Regions from separate parts of the Pseudoalteromonas sp. OF7H-1 genome, predicted to be linked through region 1. Evidence: predicted binding sites of a transcription regulator. Region 1 holds the regulator's gene; each other region holds the start of a gene.
The links. The regulator LexA, encoded in region 1, represses DNA repair genes until DNA is damaged. The targets are predictions, from matches to a motif close to TACTGTATNNNNATACAGTA.
Positions count from the first base shown of each region.

Region 1 (4,330 bases):
GGAGGAGTCCATATAAGGTGGTTTATCCGCCGATAGGTTGCAATGAAGTTCCGGCAAAAACCATGTACATAAAAACCCGTTACAGTAATGCAGCGGGTTTTTTGCTGTTTGGGGTATAGAGATTTGAGATATAAAACCTCGCAAGCCAATCAACACATCGCGAGGTGAACTCACTCCTATCACAGTATCAGCACAGTGCAACATGGTAGGTGGTTTACCCACCGATGGCTTGCAATGAAGTTCCGGAAAAAACCATGTACATCAAAACCCGTTGCAGTAATGCAACGGGTTTTTTGCTATTTGGGATATAGAAAACCTCGCGAGATGAACTCGCTCCCACCACAGTATCAGCATAGTGCAACATGGTAGGTGGTGGTTAGTCAGCCCTAAATCTTAATAATCTATTTCTTATTGCGTAGAGTCGTAGGTTATGCTCTGAGGCACAGACTTCACTTCTTGTTTAATGGTGCTCTAATTAATGCTATTAGCAAACACACTTAAAATATGTCGAATAAAGAAACATTTGCGATTTTTTTTGAGCTGTATATACTTACAGTAAATAAACCACTGTATGGAACACCAGTTAATGCGTCCTCTAACAAAACGACAAGAACAAATCTTTGAATTAATAAAAGTATTCATAAAAGATACTGGCATGCCTCCAACTCGTGCTGAAATAGCTGATGCTTTGGGTTTTAAGAGTGCAAATGCAGCGGAAGAGCATCTTAAGGCGCTTGCGAAAAAGGGAGTTATCGAAATGGTCCCTGGCGCAAGCCGAGGGATTCGACTTGTAGAGGATGAATCCGAACAACTTGGTTTACCTATTATTGGCCGTGTTGCTGCTGGTGAGCCTATTCTGGCAGAGCAACATGTAGAGAGCCACTGTAATGTAGATGCGAGTTTTTTTAAACCTAATGCTGATTATCTTTTGAGAGTTAATGGTATGAGCATGAAGGATATTGGCATTATGGATGGTGATCTACTAGCCGTTCACAGCACTAAAGTGGCTGAAAATGGCCAAGTGATAGTAGCTCGTGTAGAAGAGGACGTGACAGTTAAACGCTTTGAAAAGAAAGGAAAGAAAGTCTTATTACATGCTGAGAATGAAGAATTTAAAGCGATTGAAGTGGATCTAGAGCATCAAAATTTCTCCATTGAAGGGTTAGCTGTCGGCGTTATCCGAAGTGCTGACTGGATGTAGTTTATGAGAGCGAGTGTAGCGTTAAATATAAAGTTGCGCTTGCTTTAACTATATTTTGTTTAAAAAGTGATAATTAACTTTTCTAACTATGTGAAAGTAGGATGATTATAGTGACTTTAATCATTTAGTAATATTTTTAGTTTTCTGATATTTATACACTATTTTTCATCATTCTTTGTTTTACCCCCTATAGTCCCCAGTTTTGATTCTAAAGTCGGTCTTCTCAAAAATCTTGCAATTTGTTTGTTTTTTGACTAATTGGTTAATAGTCGTGCAGTAAGTCTATGTACAAATAGACAATATGACAGTCATCCAATAATAACAAAAGACAACCGCGAGTTGTCTTGAAGGAGACGTCAAATGAAAATTTGTCGATTAGTTGTAGCATTCATCGCAGTGCTAATCGCCATGCCCTCACTTGCTAACAGCGCTTACAATATGAGGCAAGGTGTTACAGACATTAGTCATCAAGTGTATGAGCTTCACATGACCATATTTCTAATATGTTGCGTCATTGGGGTTATTGTATTTGGGGTTATGTTTTGGGCGCTTATAAAACACAGAAAGTCAAAAGGCGTTGTTGCAGCGCAATTTCATGAAAGCACCAAAGTGGAAATACTTTGGACAGCAATTCCTTTCCTGATACTCATTGGTATGGCAATACCAGCCACAAAAACGCTTATTGCTATGGAAGACACGAGTAAAGCTGATCTGACCATTAAGGTCACAGGCTCTCAGTGGAAATGGCACTATGAGTATATGGGGCATGATGTTGAGTTCTATTCTTTGCTCTCTACTCCGAAAGATGAAATTAGTGATCTCAAAGAAAAAAATGAAAATTACCTGCTTGAAGTTGATAAGCATTTAGTTATTCCCACCGATAGGAAAGTTCGCTTTTTGATGACCTCAGATGATGTCATCCATTCTTGGTGGGTGCCCGATTTTGCGGTGAAGAAGGATGCCAATCCGGGCTTTATAAATGAGGCATGGACAAAGGTAAACGATGAAGGAATTTACAGAGGCCAATGTGCTGAATTATGTGGCAAAGATCATGGCTTTATGCCTGTCGTTGTCGAGGCCGTAAGTCCCGATAAATTTGATAGTTGGCTCAACGATGCTAAAGCTGAAAAAGCAAAAGCAGAGGCTGAGTCACAAGCAGTTGCCCAACAAACCCTTTCGAAAGAAGAGTTAATGGAGGTTGGTGAACAAACTTACATGGCTTATTGCGCAGCTTGCCATCAACCAACCGGGCTTGGGCTACCAGGTGTCTTCCCTGCAATGAAAGGGAGTAAAGTCGTCACTGGAGATATTAAAGCTCATATAGATATTCTACTTTTAGGTCGCCCAGGAACTGCGATGCAATCTTTCGCAAAGCAATTAACAATCAAGCAGATAGCGGGGGTTATCACCTATAAAAGAAATAGTTGGGGTAATGACACCGGCGATGTTATTCAGCCAAGCGAAATACAGCGTGAGATAGATGCATTAGAGGAGGGTAAGTAATGAGTGCCATCGTAGAAGAACATTCACACCATACAGCTCCAAAAGGCTTAAAGCGCTGGCTGTTTACTACCAATCATAAAGACATTGGAACACTGTATTTATTGTTCTCACTAACCATGTTTTTGATTGGTGGTGCTATGGCGATGGTGATCCGCGCCGAGCTTTTCCAACCCGGGTTACAGCTTGTAGATCCACACTTTTTTAATCAAATGACGACAGTGCATGGACTAATAATGGTATTTGGCGCAGTAATGCCCGCATTTACAGGCCTTGCCAACTGGATGATCCCAATGATGATTGGTGCTCCTGATATGGCGCTACCGAGAATGAATAACTGGAGTTTTTGGATACTCCCTTTTGCGTTTGCAATTTTACTGATGTCGTTATTTTTGGAAGGTGGCGGGCCTGCTTTCGGTTGGACTTTTTATGCGCCACTATCTACAACATATAGCAATGACAATACTGCATTTTTTGTTTTTGCGGTCCATATAATGGGCATTAGCTCTATTATGGGTGCTATCAACGTTATCGTGACCATCGTCAATCTTAGAGCTCCAGGTATGACATGGATGAAGTTGCCTTTATTTGTCTGGACTTGGCTGATAACTGCATTTCTTCTGATTGCTGTTATGCCCGTACTCGCTGGCGCTGTGACTATGGTATTGACTGATAAGTTCTTTGGAACGAGCTTTTTTGATGCAGCAGGTGGTGGTGATCCTGTTATGTTCCAGCATATATTCTGGTTCTTTGGTCACCCTGAAGTGTATATCATGATATTACCTGCCTTCGGCATAATCTCTACGATAGTACCGACATTTTCAAGAAAGAAACTGTTTGGCTATGCATCAATGGTTTATGCAACCGCTTCAATTGCTCTGTTGTCGTTCGTCGTTTGGGCTCATCATATGTTTACTACGGGCATGCCTTTAGCTGGTGAGTTGTTTTTTATGTATGCAACTATGCTCATATCAGTGCCTACTGGCGTTAAGGTTTTTAATTGGGTAGCTACAATGTGGCGAGGTGCTATTAGTTTTGAGGTACCCATGCTTTTTGCCATTGCGTTTATCGTACTTTTCACAATTGGCGGATTTTCCGGTTTGATGTTAGCAATTACGCCTGCAGATTTCCAATATCACGATACCTACTTCGTTGTCGCGCATTTCCATTACGTGTTAGTTACGGGAGCTATATTCTCAATAATGGCCGCCGCATATTATTGGTTACCAAAGTGGACAGGGCACATGTTTGATATCAAATTGGCTAAATTTCACTTTTGGCTCTCCTTGGTTAGTGTGAACGTATTGTTTTTCCCAATGCACTTTGTTGGTCTTGCTGGCATGCCAAGGCGGATCCCTGATTATGCTCTACAGTTCGCTGATTTTAACGCGATCATTAGTATCGGAGGGTTTGCATTCGGTCTTTCTCAACTGTTGTTTGTTGCAGTGGTTTATAAATGTATAAAAGGTGGAGAGCAGGCTTCTGGGAAAGTATGGGATGGGGCTGAGGGATTAGAGTGGCAAGTACCATCTCCGGCTCCTTATCATACCTTTTCAACGCCACCGGAGATTAAGTAATGCAACATGGTCGCCTGCTTAAGAAGCTTATTTTGTTGACGCTAGGTATGTT
Region 1 covers NZ_JAKRFX010000026.1:54,157-58,486, reverse strand. The annotation lists gene lexA (transcriptional repressor LexA) at 587-1,201, shown strand; gene coxB (cytochrome c oxidase subunit II) at 1,562-2,704, shown strand; gene ctaD (cytochrome c oxidase subunit I) at 2,704-4,278, shown strand; gene MHN30_RS22545 (cytochrome c oxidase assembly protein) at 4,278-4,330, shown strand, end outside.

Region 2 (4,330 bases), on a different contig from region 1:
CGGCTGTAAACTTGACGCCTTTGTGGTGCTGCCAAGTTTACAAAAATGAATAAAATTCTAGATAAATATGGTAACTGAGATGCAAGTCTCTATGTTACCATCAAGTCTACTGGAATCGGGCGTCAGCCGCTCGAGTTTGCATTAATTAAAATAAAAGAGATAAGCCATGTTCTCAGAGCTAAAACCACTTCCAACAGATCCTATTTTAGGCCTGATGGCCGCTTATAAACAGGACACTAACCCAAACAAAATTGACCTTGGTGTAGGTGTTTATAAGGACGAGCAGGGAAATACGCCGGTACTTAGAGCGGTTAAAAAAGCGGAAGCGTTTCGTTTAGAAAACGAAACGACAAAATCTTATATTGGTTTGGCTGGTAACTTAGACTTCTGTCAAAAGATGGAAACACTGTTACTTGGAGAGCATAGTACATTATTGGCAAATCGCGTACGTACGGCGCAAGCACCTGGTGGTACTGGCGCATTACGTGTTGCTGCCGAATTTATTAAACGTTGCAACACCAATGCAACTGTTTGGGTTACGACTCCAACTTGGGCAAACCACATCAGCCTATTTGAAGCAGCTGGTCTAACAGTTAAAGAGTATCCTTACTACGACTACGAAAACAAAGGGTTGTTGTTTGATGAGATGATCAATGCGCTGAAGCAAGTACCTAAAGGTGATGTAGTACTACTTCATGCATGTTGTCATAACCCAAGTGGTATGGACTTAAATCAAGCGCAATGGAAAGTGGTTGCTGAACTTGCGAAAGAGCAAGGCTTTACGCCATTAATTGATATTGCATACCAAGGTTTTGGTACCAGCCTTGAAGAGGATGCACAAGGCCTTAGAACGGTTGCGGATACAGTTGATGAAATGATCATCTGTTCATCTTGCTCTAAAAACTTTGGTTTATACCGCGAGCGTATCGGTGCGTGTTCAATCATTGCAAAAGACAGTGCAACTGCTGATGTTTCAAACTCAGTATTACTTAGCGTTGTTCGTAGTATCTATTCAATGCCACCAGCACACGGTGCTGATATTGTAAATACCATTCTAAGCAGTACTGAACTTACGCAAATGTGGTACGACGAACTTGACGAAATGCGCGGTCGTATCAATGGTCTACGTACGTTGATTAAAGAAAGCCTAGCTGCAAAAGGTGTTGAGCAAGACTTCTCGTTCATCGACCGTCAGCACGGTATGTTCTCTTTCTTAGGTATTAATAAAGAGCAAATTGACAGACTACGCACTGAATATGCTATCTATATGGTAGGCTCTAGCCGTGTTAACGTAGCTGGCGTAAGCAAAGACAATATTGACTACTTTGCTGAAGCAGTGGCAAGCGTGATTAAATAATACCACGCTACACAGAACAAAATAAAAAACCGCAGAACATGCGGTTTTTTATTTTCAGCCTAAACCACCCACTGGAGTAATACCAGTTGTATTAAGTAAATGATCTATCTTGAAGCGGGGAAATAGCTTTAATAGCAAGGCAAAAATTTTGCTATTTAGTTGTTCTAAATGAGAAATTTTTAACGAAGCTAATATGCTATTTCACCCTTCAAATTGATTAGATAATTAATTCAATTGGTATAAGTGGTTATTATCATTTAGGCTTGCTTAATTTTGGTCACTTTATCTGGATCTGACGCTTTTTCGTTTTCAGATTTGTTTTTGGTATTGGCCTTTGGTGCTACTTTGCCACCTTTTAACACAGACACAAAGTCATCTTTTTGTTTTGCAATTTCAAGCGCTAGGGATTCAACTTGTTGTTCACTCAGCGGCACGTCAACTTTCGTTAGCATGTCTTCCAATGCTTCAGCTACATCTAGCATCTTATCATAAGCATCAGCTTCTTTTTTAGACGTGAAAGTCATACGCTCGACTCCATTTCTTTCAACAACATATTTGATGATAACGGCCATGGTTATTCCCCTAGTCACTGTTTTTTTATACAGTAAATCGAATTGAGTGATTAAGCAAGTTATTTTGAAAATTTTTCAAGTGCTGTTGAGTGAAGTGAAATTAATTAAATTCATTAAAAACAAAATCTTAATGTTTATTTTGATTTTTGAAAGAATGAATGTTTTTTGACAAAGTCAATGTTCCAATCTTTATTTAACCTGAGGTTTGGATAAGGAATGAGCTAGCTCATTGCTTTAAACTCACATTAAATTATTTCCTTTATCTAGCCAGAGAGTTTTGGGGATAACCAGGCGAATTTACGCACCAATAGCTGGCTATTGGAAGTGAATTCAACACAGTTAGCGCTAAAACTAGCTGCTAGAAAGGCATTAATTATCCGAAGCTCAGGTTATTTTATAAGCTTGCTGCAATCATCCATTGAGAGGAATGCAAAAAGCTTTGGATACTTTTTACGCACAAGGAGTGTATATATGTTCAATAAACCCACCATACTTTCTATTTTATTGGCGTTAGGTTTAAGCTGTTCAAGCGTGCTCGCAAAACCTGCGGAGCAAGCAAAGTCAGTCTCTCAAACACAGCAGCAAAGTGCTGTACTCGATATTAATTCCGCTGACGCTTCGGCGCTTTCAAGTTTACCAGGGATTGGTATTCGTAAAGCTGAAGCCATCGTAGAGTACCGTAAGAAAATGGGGCGCTTTAAAACAACAACGGAGTTGCTGGAAGTAAAAGGAATTGGGAAAGGAATATTGGCAAAACTGGAGGGAAAAATTAGAGTCTAGTCGTAGTTATTGTGTGCGAGCTTAGCTGCTCGCACACAGGTAGATTGAAGATCAGGGCTTATTCGAGGCGTTAAACTCAGCGATTGCCTGAGCTAGCTTGGGTTTGCCAAACTGTATTTCCAGTGGTGTGGTCAGTAGCGGATAAATTAGTCCTGCTACCAATAAGACAGGTAATAACAGCCAGCCTTCAAATACGACCAATGAGGCAAAAAATGGTGTGAGCAGTAGCAACTTGGCTATTCTTAACAAGACCTTTGTTTTTGCATCAAGGTGGCTAAGTGCAAGACGTAAGATCATCTGCTTGTCACGTAATTTAAACGCTCTCAGTTGCTCAATTTGGCTTAACCTAAAATGCATGAATGTGATATCTCAACTTCTTTTGGTAACGTGGAAAAATAAGAAAAGAATAAATGCAACACTATAAAATGCAAAGATAATTTCCATCCATCCAGGCATAGATAATCCTGCAAAAGACCAATCTATGTTGCCGCAGTCACCTGTTGCAGCAAAGAAACTTGGTAGCCATTCATGCAGCGGCATAAACGCAGGAAAGTTTGGTACAAAGTCACAGGTAAAAGCAAATGGATCCGTTGTGGTTTGCATACTGATATGTTCACGGGCGATAAAATAACCCCAAATACTGCCTACACCCCACGAAACAAATGCCAGACTACGCAGTGCGAAAGAGCTAGGAGAAATCATACCGATTAAACCAGCTGCTAATAAACCCAACATAGCAAAACGCTGATAGATGCACATAATACAGGGCTCTAAACCCATACCGTATTGGAAATACAGTGCAACGGCTTCAAAAATAGCAGCGGATAGTGCTAGCAATCCCCAAGATTGCCTAGAGAGATGAAAAGATGAAATCTTCATTATAGAGAAACCCTTTTTGTTTTATTATGCTTTATCTGGCTGTGTTAGAGCAACCTTACTTCGGCGGTGTGCGCTATCTTTGCGACGATTTTTCGACTCTTGTTACCAGCAGAAGTTCGAAAATATCAAAATAGATCACTTGATTAAGTCAATAGAGGTGAGACCGACATTATCAGTATTTCTATTCTGACGTATTTACTCATTCACTTTTCTCGAGGGCATCGATATGAAAAGTCGCACGCTCAAAGGCGGAGCCATGTAAGATAACGTATTCAATATCGTTGTAAGCCGCGACTGACTGCAAAGGGTTACTATTTAAAAGTAATAGATTTGCCACTTTTCCAGCTGCGATACTGCCGTACTGGTTGTCTATTGCAAATGTTTTCGCATTATTAATGGTTGCAGCAGATAGCAAGCTAACGAGGCCTACTCCGGCTTGATCCATCATTGTTAACTCTTGATAAGTCGATAAGCCAGGTTGCGAGACATAAGTTGGTGCGGGTGGCGTATCTGAGCCAAGTAGCAAGGTTGCGCCATTTTTATATAGATAATGTAGTGCTCGTTGCCCTTGAGAGAAAACTTGCTCAAGTTTAGCCACCTTTTGTTGATTACTTATTTCACCCCAGCCTTGCCCCATTTCTCGAGAAAACCAGCGACCAGGTTCACTTTGATACCAAGCAATTTGAGACGGAGGTAATACGGTACGATATTCAGACGAGAAGGTGAAAGTGTTGTCAGTCAC
Region 2 covers NZ_JAKRFX010000009.1:207,914-212,243, reverse strand. The annotation lists gene MHN30_RS13425 (amino acid aminotransferase) at 167-1,357, shown strand; gene MHN30_RS13420 (YebG family protein) at 1,615-1,929, opposite strand; gene MHN30_RS13415 (helix-hairpin-helix domain-containing protein) at 2,401-2,709, shown strand; gene MHN30_RS13410 (hypothetical protein) at 2,761-3,066, opposite strand; gene dsbB (disulfide bond formation protein DsbB) at 3,079-3,588, opposite strand; gene MHN30_RS13400 (amidohydrolase family protein) at 3,788-4,330, opposite strand, start outside.
Region 2: MHN30_RS13420 (YebG family protein) is a predicted target of LexA. The motif match lies at 1,945-1,964, and genes of this name have one in related genera.

Region 3 (4,330 bases), on a different contig from region 1:
CTTCGCTGATTTCGCACCACCAATGTTTGTTGGCACCTTTTACGCCGTCATGCCAGCGGTAACCACGCTCTTTTAGATAGTCCTTTACATCAAACGGCGCACCAAACGCACGAACTAGCACAGTTCGCCTGTCTGCTTCAGACAATAAGTTTGCAACGGACTCGGGCAACAAATGGAACAACCAGGCCATCGCCAAACAATCGGTTGCAGCTCGGTGTCCTTCATAAAACCAACCTAAGCGAAGAAGCAGGTACTCAAGCTTTCGACTTTCAAAGCCCAGTGCTTTCCAATCTATGCCACTGGCTGAACAGGCCCAAGATAGATGGCCTAATGCGGCAAACCGCTTTTCAAAGAAAGGACGATCAAACTGTGCATTGTGCGCGACCACCAGCGGATCATCGGATAACCAACTCGCAACCAGTGCATCATCAATGCGCTGGCCTTGCACCATATCATCGGTGATACCGGTTAAGTCGGTAATCAGCTCGGGTATAGGCTTGCCGGGATCTTCATACAAACTGATCACATCAACAATCGACACAATCCGCTGAGCAGAGGGGCTGTAAAGCACCTTAACCATACCAAGCTCAATAATGGACTCATCATCGGCAGACAGTCCGGTTGTCTCTGTATCGAGCAGCACCATTGGCTGTTCGTCACCGACTACAGGAGATAGTTCAAGTGGCCAGGACTGCGGCTCACGCGTTAATGGAATACGCTCCAGCAATCTAAAATCTTCTGGTCTTTCTGGGATATCCGCGAGGCGCTCTAGCGGAAATGGCGCAGGGGCTCTTGTCATTGATGGTTCCTCTTCAATTCTGTTGTTCGCTTTGGGTTATTTCACTGTGCCACAGGTTGTACAAAATGCACCTTGGATACCTCAGCGTTTTTTTAATCTTTATACTGGGTGAACCCATGTATGAAGGCTTTGGCTAAGCCTTTCAGAAAGTCTTAGCTAAACCGTTTAGGTAACCCTTACCGATACCCTTTACGTATGGCTTAGCCAACCCCTTTTCAAACGGTTGCAAAAGGCTTGAACTGAGTTCGACTGAGCTTTTTAATGATTCTCCTGACTTCGCCTTAAGCCTGTAAATTCAATACGAAGCAGAATTTTACTAACTGTTTTTAAACCCTTTGCGAAGGGTTAAACAAGCCTTATCTGACGGTTACTCGACCCATGCGTTAACCAGTAGCAGTAACAGGATCAGTAACAGAAACAAGAGCAGTAGGCAGAAGCAGTATTGTCCAAGCCTTGCAGGCTTTGACGAGGGCGAGCGATCACCCACATCAAGCTTTTCAACACAAAAAAGAAATCACCCACGACACAACGTCTTACTCGAACAACTACAGTTTACCTACAATTTTACTTGTAGAAATCAGCATAGCATTAGATACTGTATAAACAAACAGTGTTAATTCTATTTTTTTCGAGGTTCGTCATGAGTGTCTCGCTGATAGGCCATAGCGGCGCACTTGCCTTCATCAAAGCCAAGCGCCTTCGTATCCCATTGTTCATGGAACGTGTTTCTGCTGGTTTTCCCTCACCAGCGCAGGATTATGTTGAGCAAACGCTCGACCTCAACGAGCTCTGCATCAAGCGACCGGCTGCAACCTTCTTTGTGCGTGTTGAAGGTGACTCAATGATTGATGCCGGGATTCACCCAGATGATATTCTGGTGGTTGATCGCTCTGTTCAAGCAGAACACGGTGACATTGTCATCGCGGGCATCCATGGTGAACTCACGGTAAAGGAGCTGCAACTGAGGCCGTGCGTCAAGCTGCTCCCAAGAAACCAGGCGTATGAGCCCATCCATATTCCTGAAGGGACAGAGTTAGAGATATTTGGTGTGGTCACCAATGTGGTGCGAAACATGCGCCGCAAGTTGTGACTATCCCATGCCTGTATTTGCCTTGGTGGACTGCAACAATTTTTACGCCAGTTGTGAGAAGCTGTTTCGTCCTGATTTAAAAGATACGCCGGTTGTGGTGCTGTCCAACAATGACGGTTGCGTGGTTGCACGCTCGCGTGAAGCTAAGTTACTCGGTATTAAAATGGGCGTACCCGTCTTTCAGATCAAAGCTGAAATGCAGCGCCATGGCATTTTGGCATTCTCGTCCAACTATGCGCTGTATGCAGATTTAAGCAGTCGAGTGATGCGCACTTTGGAGGAGATGGCACCACGAGTAGAGGTCTACTCCATTGACGAAGCGTTTTTGGACTTAACCGGTATTGAGTCGGCCATATCTCTTGTCGAGTTCGGACAACAAGTGCGAGCGCGCATAGGCCACTGGATTGGGATCACCGTCTGTGTAGGCATTGCACCGACTAAAACACTCGCCAAGCTGGCGAACCATGCCGCCAAAAAGTATCTAGCCACTCAAGGGGTTGTAGACCTGACCAATCCAGATCGGCAACGTCGATTGCTCGCATTAGTCCCGGTTGATGATGTTTGGGGCGTTGGCAGACGGCTTTCTAAGCGTTTAAATGCGTTGGGTATCACCACAGCACTAGACCTCGCCAATGCCTCTCCTAGAGCCATCAGAGACCAGTTTTCAGTGGTTTTAGAGAGAACCGTCAGAGAGCTCAATGGTGAGTCGTGCATTGAACTTGAAGAGATCCCGCCAACTAAGAAGCAAATCGTCTGTAGCCGTTCATTTGGCGCAAAAGTAACGCAATTTGAATTGTTACGTGAGGCCGTATGTGAATACGCAACCCGCGCCACTGAGAAGCTTCGCAAAGAACAGCAGCAAGCCAAAGTGATGACCGTATTCATACGTACCAGCCCCTTTAAGGACAACGAGCCGCAGTACAGTAACTCCGCATCGGGCGAGTTATTGATACCCAGTTGTGATACGCGGGATTTTATCGAGCTGGCCAATCACTTACTCAAGCGGATTTGGAAGGATGGATTTCGTTATGCCAAAGCGGGGGTCATGCTGTCTGACTTTTACGATCCAGGCATGTTTCAACCAGGACTATTCGATGACGTATCTACCCGCTCTAATAGCCAGCAGTTGATGTCTGTATTGGACACCATTAACCAAAGCGGTGCCGGAAAGGTTTTCTTTGCTGGACAAGGTACGAAGAAAGATTGGTCAATGAAGCGAGAGCATTTGTCTCCCGCTTATACAACACGCTGGGACCAGTTGCCGCGAGTGAAGTAGCGCAGTTAACTCAATAGGCATTCACTCTGCGACGCAACATGTTGAGCTTATCGACCTGGCGTCGAACATCACTGAAGAAACCTTCTTTCTCCATGGCCAGCGCTAACTCCCATTCTTTGGCTAGACCTTGGCAGTCCAAAAATGAGTATCTCAGTTTCGTCTTTGAGATACGCAGTCCCTTACTAAAAACCACGCGCTTGCCTCGTTGACCGTGAAAGCTGTTGATGTACCACTCTATGCCAAAGCCATACTTAAAGTCTCTGATACGGACACCAAGCAGCCCCCAATCTTTAAAGGGCTCATTTTCACGAACCTTGTAATGGGTAACCCAAAAGTCATCAACTTCAGCTCGTGCCAGCGCTTTTAGCCTGTCAGTTTCTTGCTGCAATAAATTTGATACTTCTGATTTCCATTGTTCATTGACGATTTCTACCAAACCAATTTCCCCATCCAATTAACCCCAAAAGCCAAAACCACTATCCGTTTGGCTTTTGGATCGAAACGCCAAACGTAAAACTGCCGTAACAATCACTGTTTGGCGTCTCGATATAAATCAACTCGTGCAATCCCATACCTGACAAGGGATACAGGCCGATTTCACTTAAAAACGCCTAAAAAGACGTATCGCCATGAAGATACAAACCGTTTGGCGAGTTCAGGCCAGAATGCAAACGACGTTTGGCGTCTCGATTTTTTTGGCTCAGTCATCCGCCGCCAAACAGAGCCTATTCTCATACTTTTGCGAAAATGCAATAGGCAGATAGATGAAAGAATTTGTCACCTTTCTGCCCACCGTCAGTGCACCGAATCCTGATAATGACATTTGAGTGAACCGCCAGAGCACTTGGAAATGCCCAAGCGTGAACAGCGCGGTTGGTTGAAAACCGTTAGAGCACTTTGAGTGCACAGGAGATAAGTATGTTTGTACTAGGCGTAGATATCGGTTACTCAAACCTGAAGCTGGCAATTGGCCAATCAGGCAGTGAACCGAAAACCATTATTCTGCCTGCGGGTGCCGGTCCTGCGGATCGTATGCCGGAGCGTATCGGTGGAGGCGATGATGAAACTTGTTTGTATGTGTCTGTCGATAATGAGCGTTGGGCCGCTGGTGTGCCTGCTGGACGCCTTCAAGGCTGGGAACGAGAGCTTCACCCGGAGTATCCCA
Region 3 covers NZ_JAKRFX010000022.1:20,023-24,352, reverse strand. The annotation lists gene MHN30_RS20955 (3'-5' exonuclease) at 1-799, opposite strand, end outside; gene umuD (translesion error-prone DNA polymerase V autoproteolytic subunit) at 1,440-1,889, shown strand; gene umuC (translesion error-prone DNA polymerase V subunit UmuC) at 1,897-3,165, shown strand; gene mobI (conjugative transfer protein MobI(A/C)) at 3,176-3,619, opposite strand; gene MHN30_RS20935 (ParM/StbA family protein) at 4,084-4,330, shown strand, end outside.
Region 3: umuD (translesion error-prone DNA polymerase V autoproteolytic subunit) is a predicted target of LexA. The motif match lies at 1,393-1,412, and genes of this name have one in related genera.